Regions from separate parts of the Starkeya nomas genome, predicted to be linked through region 1. Evidence: riboswitches for the same ligand, from Rfam matches in the RefSeq annotation. Region 1 holds a riboswitch; each other region holds the start of a gene.
What was found. A riboswitch is a leader RNA that binds a small molecule or an ion and turns the genes downstream of it on or off. The one in region 1 is predicted to bind thiamine pyrophosphate.
Positions count from the first base shown of each region.

Region 1 (3,269 bases):
CGCGAGGCGGAATACCGCCTGATCACCCGGGACGGGCGGGTGCTCGACTGCGTTCTCTCCGCCGTGGCGGAGAAGGATGCCGAGGGACGCCTCACCAAGACGCTCTGCGGGCTGATCGACGTCACCGAACGCCGCGCCGCGGAGGAGGCGCTCCGGCAGGCGCAGAAGCTGGAGGCGGTCGGTCAGCTCACCGGCGGCATCGCCCATGACTTCAACAACCTGCTCGCGGTCGTGCTCGGCAATCTCGAACTCGCCACCAAGAGGGCCCCTGATGACGCGCGCCTGCTCGCCCTGCTCGACAATGCGATCCAGGCCGCGCAGCGTGGGGCGGCTCTGACCCAGCGCATGCTGGCCTTCGCCCGTCGGCAGGACCTGCAGCCCGAGCCGGTGGACGTGCCCGACCTCGTGCTCGGCATGGCGGAACTGTTGCGCCGTTCCATCGGGCCGAGCGTGCGCATCGAGACGCGCTTTCCCCTCGGCCTGCCGCGTGCCCGGGTCGATGCCAACCAGCTCGAGCTCGCGCTGCTCAATCTGGCGGTGAACGCCCGCGACGCCATGCCGGATGGCGGCACAATCACCATTGCCGCCCGGGAAGAGACGGTGGGGCCATCCGATGACGAAGCGGATGCCGGCTCCTTCCGGCCGGGGCGCTATTTCTGCCTGTCGGTGTCGGATAGCGGCACCGGCATGGACGAGGAGACGCTGGCGCGGGCCACGGAGCCGTTCTTCACCACCAAGGGGGTCGGCAAAGGGACCGGCCTCGGCCTTGCCATGGTCCATGGGCTCGCGGCCCAATCGGGCGGAAAGCTGTCGCTGGACAGCCGCCTGGGGCAGGGCACGACGGCGACGATCTGCCTACCGATCGCCGAGGCCATTGCGGCACCGGTCGCCGAACCCGCCATGGCGGCCGAGGACGACGATGGCGTGCCCGCCGGCGAGACAGGCAAGCAGCGTGTGCTCGTCGTCGACGACGATCCTCTCGTCCTCTCCGCCACCGCCGCGATGCTGGAGGACCTTGGCTGCATGGTCCGCGAGGCGTCGTCCGGATCGGAAGCGTTGGCGCTGCTCGAGGCCGGGGAGGGCTTCGACGCGGTGCTTACGGACCAGGCGATGCCGGGCATGACCGGCGTCCAGCTCGCTTCGGCCATTTCGGTCCGCTGGCCGGCGCTGCCGGTCATTCTCGGCACCGGCTATGCCGAGCTTCCGCCGGACGCCAAGGCCGGCATGCTACGGCTCGGCAAGCCCTTCAGCCGCGAGACCCTGCGGCGTGCGGTGATCGCCGCCACGCGCGGCCAGACGGACAATGTGGTGCCGCTGACCCGGCTCGGGTGAGTCGACCACTGACGCCGCCATCGGAATATTGTGTACTGGCGGTGACATTCGACGTTCGAATGACTATATCAGACACGTCCGGGGGAGCCTCGTCAGGAGGCTGAGAGGCCATCGGCGCGCGAGCGGCATGGCGACCCTTCGAACCTGATCCAGTTGAGACTGGCGGAGGGAGGAGTGAATGCTGTCCCCGCACGATGAAACCACCGCAACGCCGTGCACGGCCAACGCCATGCGCGTGAAGATCGTGGGCGCCGGCGTTGCCGGGCTCACCTGCGCCCATGCCTTCGCCCGGCGCGGCGCCGAGGTCACCATCGTCGAGCGCAAGGCCGGCTCCGGGCAGGGCTGCTCCTGGTATGCGGGCGGCATGCTCGCCCCGTGGTGCGAACGCGAGAGCGCCGAGCCGATCATCGCCGAACTCGGCTTCGAGTCGCTCGATTACTGGCGCGAGGCGGTGCCCAACGTACCGAAGGAAGGCAGCCTGGTGCTGGCGCAGCCGCGCGATCTGCCGGACCTTCGCCGCTTCTCGCGGCGCACCGAAGGGTATGAGTGGATTGACGACACGCGCATCGCTGCGCTGGAGCCGGATCTCGAAGGGCGCTTCGACCAGGGCCTGTTCTTTCCGACCGAGGCGCATCTGGAGCCGCGCAAGGCGCTTGCGGCGCTGACCCGCAAGCTGGTCGACGAGCACCACGTGACCATCCGCTACGAGGCGGAGGGCTTCGAAGGCGATGACGCCGCCGATGTAGTGGTCGACTGCCGCGGGCTCGCGGCGCGCGATCAGCTGGAAGATCTGCGCGGCGTGAAGGGCGAGATGCTGGTGCTCTATTCCACCGAGATCGCCCTCAAGCGTCCGGTGCGGATGCTGCACCCGCGCATCCCCGTCTACATCGTGCCGCGCGGCGACGGGCATTTCATGATCGGGGCCACCTCGATCGAGAATGACGAGCGCGGCCGCGTCACCGGACGCTCCATGCTGGAGCTGCTGTCGGCGGTCTATGCGCTGCATCCCGCCTTCGGCGAGGCCGAGATCGTCGAGATCGGCGCGGATGTTCGCCCGGCTTTCCCGGACAACCTGCCGCGCCTGCGCCGGCGCGGGAACACGATCTATGTGAACGGTCTCTACCGCCACGGTTTCCTCGCGGCGCCGGCGCTGGCCCGCCGCGCGGCGGAACTGGCGTTCGACGGGACGCATTTCCCGGAGGTCATGGATGAAGATCATCGTGAATGGTGAGGCGGCCGATACCCGTGCCGGCACGCTGGCCGCTCTGCTCGCGGAGCTCGGCCTCGGCGACGCCATCGTCGCGACGGCCGTCAACGGCGCCATGGTGCGGGCGGTGAAGCGCGAGGCGACGCCGATCGCCGACGGCGATAGGGTGGAAATCCTCGCCCCGATGCAGGGAGGCTGAGATGGACGCGATGACGGAAAAGACGGCTCACGCCGACACGGTCGAGTTCTACGGCGCCAGGGTGAATTCGCGCCTGCTGCTCGGCACCGCGCAGTATCCCTCGCCGGCCATCCTCGCCGAGGCGATCCGGGCTTCGGGCACGGAGATCGTCACCGTCTCGCTGCGCCGTGAATCCGGTGTGGCGAAGTCCGGCCAGAGCTTCTGGCAGATCATCCGCGACCTCGGCGTGAAGGTGCTGCCCAACACGGCCGGCTGCAAGACGGTGAAGGAAGCCGTCACCACGGCCGAGATGGCGCGCGAGCTGTTCGGCACGCCATGGGTGAAGCTGGAGGTGATCGGCGAGGACGACACGCTGCAGCCGGACGTTTTCGGGCTGGTCGAGGCGGCGCGCATGTTGGTGCGCGACGGCTTCCAGGTGTTTCCTTACACGACCGAGGACCTCGTGGTGGCGGAGAAACTGATTTCCGCCGGCTGCGAGGTGCTGATGCCATGGGGTGCCCCCATCGGCTCCGGGCGCGGACTGAACAACCC
Region 1 is NZ_CACSAS010000001.1:2,216,962-2,220,230, reverse strand. Features, by position in the region: gene STARVERO_RS10815 (MHYT domain-containing protein) at 1-1,332, shown strand, start outside; TPP riboswitch at 1,403-1,520, shown strand; gene thiO (glycine oxidase ThiO) at 1,562-2,563, shown strand; gene thiS (sulfur carrier protein ThiS) at 2,541-2,738, shown strand; gene STARVERO_RS10800 (thiazole synthase) at 2,740-3,269, shown strand, end outside.

Region 2 (3,269 bases), 930 kb from region 1:
GAGAGCATTGACGGGCTGATGGACCACGCCGTGCCGCCCGAGACGCTGGCGCTCATCCGCCGGCGGATCGCGGCGGAGGCGACCGGCGCCATCGAGGCGCACGACCTGCGCACCCGCCAGGCGGGCCGCATGACCTTCGTCGATTTCCACCTCGTCGTGCCCGGCGACATGGCGGTGAGCGAGGCGCACGCCATCTGCGACCGGATCGAGGACGCACTGGAGGCCGAGGTGCCGGACGTGCTCGTCAACATCCATGTCGAGCCGGAAGCCAAGGCCAAGCAGCACGGCATTCCGGTGATCTGACGAAGAGAGATCGCCGTCAGCGTCCCGCCCGCAACGCCGCCAGCAAGTCCGGCGTCGGATAGGAATCGGCCGGCAGGCCGAGACGCATCTGCTCGACCTTGATCGCCTGCCGGGTGGCCGCCCCGGCAATGCCGTCGATGCGCCCGACATGATGGCCGCGGGCATTGAGCAGGCTCTGCAGCTCTTTCACCTGCGCCATCGACAGAACCGGAATCCGGTCGCCCTGCCCGCGATTGAACGGCCCCGCCCCGGCGACGCGCGTGGCGAGATAGGCCGCCGAGGTCGCGTAGACGAGCGAGTTGTTCCACTCGGTGAACACGTCGAAGTTCGGATAGGCGAGGAAGGCCGGTCCGCTACGCCCCATCGGCAGCAGCAGCGACGCGGTGAGCTGGTCCGCCGGAAGCTGCCCGCCACCGGCCCGCACCACCCCCATCCGCGCCCACTGCGCGCGGGGCAGCTTGGTCGAAAGGTCCGCCTGATCCCAGGCGATGTTGGCCGGTACGCGCACCTCTTCCAGCCAGGGCTGGCCGGCCTTCCAGCCGAGAGCGCGAACATAGTTCGCCGCCGAGGCCAGCGCGTCGGGAGCGGAGCGGATGAGGTCGACACGGCCGTCGCCGTCGAAATCGACGCCGTAATTGAAATAATGATCCGGCAGGAACTGGAACTGGCCGAGTTCGCCGGCCCACGGCCCGCGCATGGTCTGGGGCGTCAGGTCGCCGCGATCGATGATCTTGAGCGCCGCGAGCAGCTGGGTGCGGAACATGTCGGCCCGCCGGCAATCCCAGGCAAGCGTCGCCACCGAACGGACGGTGGACTTGTCGCCCATATTGGCGCCGAAATCGGTCTCCAGCCCCCAGAACGCCACCAGCACCGGCCCCGGCACCCCGAAGGTCTGCTCGATCCGGCCGAACAGCGACGGGTTGCGCTGGATCTGCTGGCGCCCCTGCTGGATGCGGTAGTTCGCGACCATGCGGTCGGAGAACTGGAAGAAGTTCTGCCCGAACACGCGCTGGCCGCGATCGGTGGCGACGATGTTCGGATCGTAGCCCACGCCATTGAGCGCCGCCGTCACGGTCCGGGGGGAGACGCCCTGAGCCACCGCCTGCTGCTTGAAGCCCGCGAGCCACTGGTCGAAGCCGGCACCGCTGTTGCCGCAGGCTTGCTGCGCCGACGCGGCGGCAGGCAGCAGAAATGGGCCGGCGACCAGCGCCGCCAGGGCGGCCTTGCGGGTTGCCGTTCGGAGCGGATTCTTCAAGCCGGCCATGTATCCCTCGGATTGCTCGATGCGTCGTTCCCTCACGAATCAGCAATCTACAGGAAATGCGGCAGCGGCGGGGTGACAGCCGCCCGCCCAAATTGACCCGCGCCCGACTTTGGTCGAAGATCGCCGCGTTCCAAGGGGAGCCCCGTTAGGGGGCTGAGAGAGCGCCCGCCATGCTGAGAGGCAGGGCAACGCGCTGACCCTTCGAACCTGATCCGGGTCATGCCGGCGAAGGGATCGGAACCGAATGGCGATAGCGCTCGTGCGCCCAACGTCACCCTTCCCCAACGTCATACACCCGGATCTCCCCAACCTCTGGTTCTGGAGATCCATCATGCCGACCAAAAACCCGAACAATGCCGGCGCCATCGGCGTCGCCACCGGGCCGATTCCCGGCTCGCGCCGCATCTATGCCGAATGCCCAGCGCGCGGCTTCCGCGTGCCCTTCCGCGAGATTCTGCTCGCCCCCTCCGTCGGGGAACCGAACCTCGCCGTCTACGACGCCTCCGGCCCCTATACCGACGCGGCCGCCATCATCGACATCGAGGCCGGCCTCGCCCGCCCGCGCGATGAATGGGTGCTCGCGCGCGGCGACGTCGAGGAATATGTCGGCCGCGACGTGAAGCCGGAGGACAACGGCAATGTCGGCGACGACAGGCTCGTCGCGCCCTTCCCGCTCCAGCGCCGGCCCTTGCGTGCGAAAGGCGGGGCTGCCGTCACCCAGATGGCCTATGCCCGCCGGGGCATCGTCACCCCGGAGATGGAATATGTCGCCATCCGCGAGAACGGCCTGCGCGAGCGCGTCCGCGAGATCGTCCGCGACGGCGAGGATTTCGGGGCCGCCATCCCCGACGTGGTGACGCCGGAATTCGTGCGCGACGAGGTGGCGCGCGGGCGTGCCGTCATCCCCGCCAACATCAACCATGGCGAGCTGGAGCCGATGGCCATCGGCCGCAATTTCCTGGTCAAGATCAACGCCAATATCGGCAACTCCGCCGTCACCTCCTCGGTCGCCGACGAGGTGGACAAGATGGTGTGGGCGATCCGCTGGGGCGCCGACACGGTGATGGACCTCTCCACCGGCCGCAACATCCACAACATCCGCGACTGGATCGTGCGCAACGCCCCGGTGCCCATCGGCACCGTGCCGATCTATCAGGCGCTGGAGAAGGTCGGCGGCATCGCCGAGGATCTCACCTGGGAGATCTTCCGCGACACGCTGATCGAGCAGGCCGAGCAGGGCGTCGACTATTTCACCATCCATGCCGGCGTGCGCCTGCCCTTCGTGCCACTTACCGCGAACCGCGTCACCGGCATCGTCTCGCGCGGCGGCTCGATCATGGCCAAGTGGTGCCTCGCCCATCACCGCGAGAGCTTCCTCTACGAGCATTTCGCCGAGATCTGCGAGATCATGCGCGCCTATGACGTCACCTTCTCGCTCGGCGACGGGCTGCGCCCCGGCTCCATCGCCGACGCCAACGACGCGGCTCAGTTCGCCGAGCTGGAGACGCTGGGCGAGCTGACCCGGATCGCCTGGGCGAATGACTGCCAGGTGATGATCGAAGGCCCTGGCCATGTGCCGATGCACAAGATCAAGGCCAACATGGACAAGCAGCTCGCAACCTGCGGCGAGGCGCCGTTCTACACGCTCGGCCCGCTGACCACCGACATCGCGCCGGGCTACGACCACATCACCTCCGCCATC
Region 2 is NZ_CACSAS010000001.1:3,143,454-3,146,722, forward strand. Features, by position in the region: gene STARVERO_RS15035 (cation diffusion facilitator family transporter) at 1-303, shown strand, start outside; gene STARVERO_RS15040 (lytic murein transglycosylase) at 320-1,567, opposite strand; TPP riboswitch at 1,691-1,819, shown strand; gene thiC (phosphomethylpyrimidine synthase ThiC) at 1,899-3,269, shown strand, end outside.
Region 2: another riboswitch for thiamine pyrophosphate. It lies ahead of thiC (phosphomethylpyrimidine synthase ThiC); the one in region 1 lies ahead of thiO (glycine oxidase ThiO).

Region 3 (3,269 bases), 1.6 Mb from region 1:
CGCACCTCGCGCAGCCCCTCCATCGCGCCCTCGATCTCCGGCACGCCCGAGCCGCTGGCCTCCGGCGCGAAGCGGCGTACCAGCCAGAGTGAGACGAGGGTCATGATGGCGGCGACGACGGCCGCGGCGGCATAGAGTGCGGGGCCTTCCAGCCGGAGCGTGCCCTGCAGATAGGCGGGCCAGGCGGCTCCCAACCCATTCACGCCGGCATGGAAGGCGGAGCCGAGAACGCCGACGACCGTGCCGACCAGCGCGGCCACGATGTAATAGGCTCCGTTTCCTGCGCCCGCCTTCATGCCTTCCCCCATGCTCCCGACCTGTGGTGCATCGGTAGCATTGCAGGTCGGGAGCCGGAAGGATCGCGGGCCGTTTTCGGGCGGTCCCGATGCCACATCGTTTGATGTGCGACGTAACATCGGGGTTTCCGCCGGAAAGGCGGAGGGCTCAGGGCAGAGCCGGCGCGTAGGTGGAGACCGGCTCGACCGTGTCGATGAGCTTGTGGCTCTTCATGAATTCACCGAAGCGGGCGTAGCGTTCGCCGTCCAGCGCGGCCGGCGCGTGGGTGAAGCGGCGCAGCGTGTCGGTCCAGGCGGTGCGGTTCAGTTCGTCGTCGAGCTTGGGGTTGGCCTTCACGAAGATGCCCCATGCCTCGTCGGGATGGTTGAGGACATAGATCGTGGCGTCCTCCACCGCGGCTAGGAAGCGCTTGAGGCGGGGATCGGCGAGCTTGTCCTTGTGGGCAACGTAGATGAGCTCGTCGAACACCGGCACGCCGTGCTCCTCGGGGAAGAAGGCACGGCCTTCCTTGCCCTCCAGCCGGATCTGGGTGAGCTCGAAATTGCGATAGGCGCCGATCACTGCATCGACCTTGCCGGAGACGAGGGCGGGCGAGAGGGCGAAATTGACGTTGATCATGGTGACGTCGCCCGGCTTGAGCCCGGCGCTCGCCAGCATGGTGCCGAGCAGCGCGTCCTCGAAACCGGCCACGGAATAGCCGACCGTCTTGCCTTTCAGATCGGCGATGGACTTGACCGGCCCGTCCTTCAGCACGACCAGCGCGGTGAGCGGGGTGGAGACCAGCGTGCCGATGCGCGCGAGCGGCAGCCCCTCCTTCACCGAGAGATAGAGGTTCGGCTGATAGCTGACAGCGATGTCCGCCTGCCCGGCGGCGACGAGGCGCGGCGGAGCGGAGGGATCGGCGGGCGGCACCAGCTCGACATCGAGGCCGTGCGCGTCGAAGAAACCCTTCTCCTTCGCGATGATCAGCGGCGCGTGGTCCGGGTTGACGTACCAGTCGAGCAGGACGGTGAGCCTGTCGGCGGCGCTGACGGGGACGAGGCCGAGTGCGAGGACGAATAGCAGGCCGGCCGTCTGCGCGGCGAATTTCTTGAACATGGATCTCCTCCCATCTGGAGATCCGGCGCATGAGCTCTCGGGGGAAATCCGGCGCGGGCACCACGCTCTGCGTGGATCGGGCTCCGCCATCGTTCCGTCCCTTCGCCGGCATGACCCGGATCAGGTTCAAAGGGTCTGGCGGCTGCCATCTCAGCCCCTTCAGCCTTTCGGCCGGCGGGACACCCCTCGGACGCCGGCACGCTAGCATCGCTGGCATGCCAGGGCAAATGGAAGCCGGCGCTCACTTTCCGCGCCAGCCGTCGAGATAGACGGTGCGTTCCACCCCGGCAAAGCGGCCGAGGCGTACGAGCTCGGCGTCGAGGGCGGAAAGGCGGGCCGTGGAGGCGCGCACGCCCGGCTCCAGCCACAGCCGGCGCACGTCGAGCGTGCCGGCCTTGCGGTCGGCTTTCATGTCGATGCGCCCGACCAGTCGATCACCCTCCAGCAGGGGGAAGACGTAATAGCCATAGACCCGTTTCGGCGCGGGCACGAAGACCTCGATGCGGTAATTGAAGCCAAACAGCCGCTCCGCCCGGTTGCGGTCGCGCAGCAGCGGGTCGAACGGGTTGAGCACGCGCAGTCGGGCGGGTGGCGGCGGCAGCGAGGCGAAAATGTCGGCGCTGCCGGCGAAGGCGTGCGAGGCGCGGGGGCGCGAGCCGTCCGCCGGGGTGATCAGCACCGGTTCCAGCCGCGCGGCGTTGCCGGCCACCCACTGGCGGGCTTCCTCCGGCGAGATGAGCCCCCAGAAGGCGGCGATCTCGCCATGGGTAGCGAAGCCGAGCCTTTCCAGCGCAGAGGTGCAGGCCCAATCGACGAAGGCCTCGCGCGACACCTCGCCCCCGTAGTGGCGGGAGGGGATCACGCGCTCGGCGAGATCGTAGACCTTCTGGAAGCCTTCGCGCCCGGCGATGGCGAGGTTGCCGGTGCGCCAGTGATATTCGAGCGCGGTCTTCTCCGGGTGCCAGTTCCACCAGCCACCCGGCGGGCGCTTCGGGGATTCGGTATCCTGCTCGAAGTCGCGGGCCATGAGGCGGCCTTCCGCCTGCACCCGCTCCAGCACGTGGTCGACATAGCTCTCGAAGCCGTTCTCGTGCCAGGAGCGCCAGCGGTCCGCCAGCGTCTCCTGCGCCCGGGCGAAGCGGTGCTTCCAATAGGCGAAGAAGTCGCTCGGGATGATGGCCGCGTCGTGCGTCCAGTGCTCGAAGAGCTCGCCATCCTTCTCAAGCAGGGCGGCAAGATGTTCGCGCCGGTAGGTCGGATTGCGCGAGAACAGAATATGGTGGTGTGCTCGCTCGACCGTCGCGATGCTGTCCACCTGTACGAAGCCGAGGTCGCGGACGAGTTCCAGCAGTCCCGCCTTGGTGAGCTTGCCGCGCGGTCGGCTGAGTTCCTGCTTGGCGAGGAAGATGCGTCGGACGTCGGAATTGGAGAGGTGAATCGCCATGCCGCATCTTGGCAAAGTTCCCTCTTTGTTCCAAGCGCCGGAGCGCACCCGATCGGGGAGGCTACGCCGGTGCCGTTTCCGGGGCCCAGGGCAGCAGGCGGGTCAGGACGCGGTCGACGAGGGTGAAGAGCAGGAGCGCCACGGCGAGCAGGATGGCGAGCGCGGCGAAGACCATGTCGGTCTGCATCCGCGCGTTGGAGTAGAGCATGAGATAGCCCAGGCCCGCCGAGGCGCCGACCCATTCGCCCACCACTGCGCCGATGGGCGAGACGGCGGTGGCGACGCGCAGGCCCGAGGCGAGCGCCGGCAGGGCGGCGGGGATGCGGATGAAGCGCAGCGTCTGCGCGATGCCGGCGCCGTTCAGCCGCGCGAGGTCGACGAGGCCCTGCTCGGTGCGGGCGAGGCCGTCATGGAAAGCCGAGGCGACGGG
Region 3 is NZ_CACSAS010000001.1:593,384-596,652, forward strand. Features, by position in the region: gene clcA (H(+)/Cl(-) exchange transporter ClcA) at 1-296, opposite strand, end outside; gene STARVERO_RS02860 (ABC transporter substrate-binding protein) at 445-1,395, opposite strand; TPP riboswitch at 1,476-1,592, opposite strand; gene STARVERO_RS02865 (winged helix-turn-helix domain-containing protein) at 1,637-2,839, opposite strand; gene STARVERO_RS02870 (ABC transporter permease) at 2,901-3,269, opposite strand, start outside.
Region 3: another riboswitch for thiamine pyrophosphate. It lies ahead of STARVERO_RS02860 (ABC transporter substrate-binding protein); the one in region 1 lies ahead of thiO (glycine oxidase ThiO).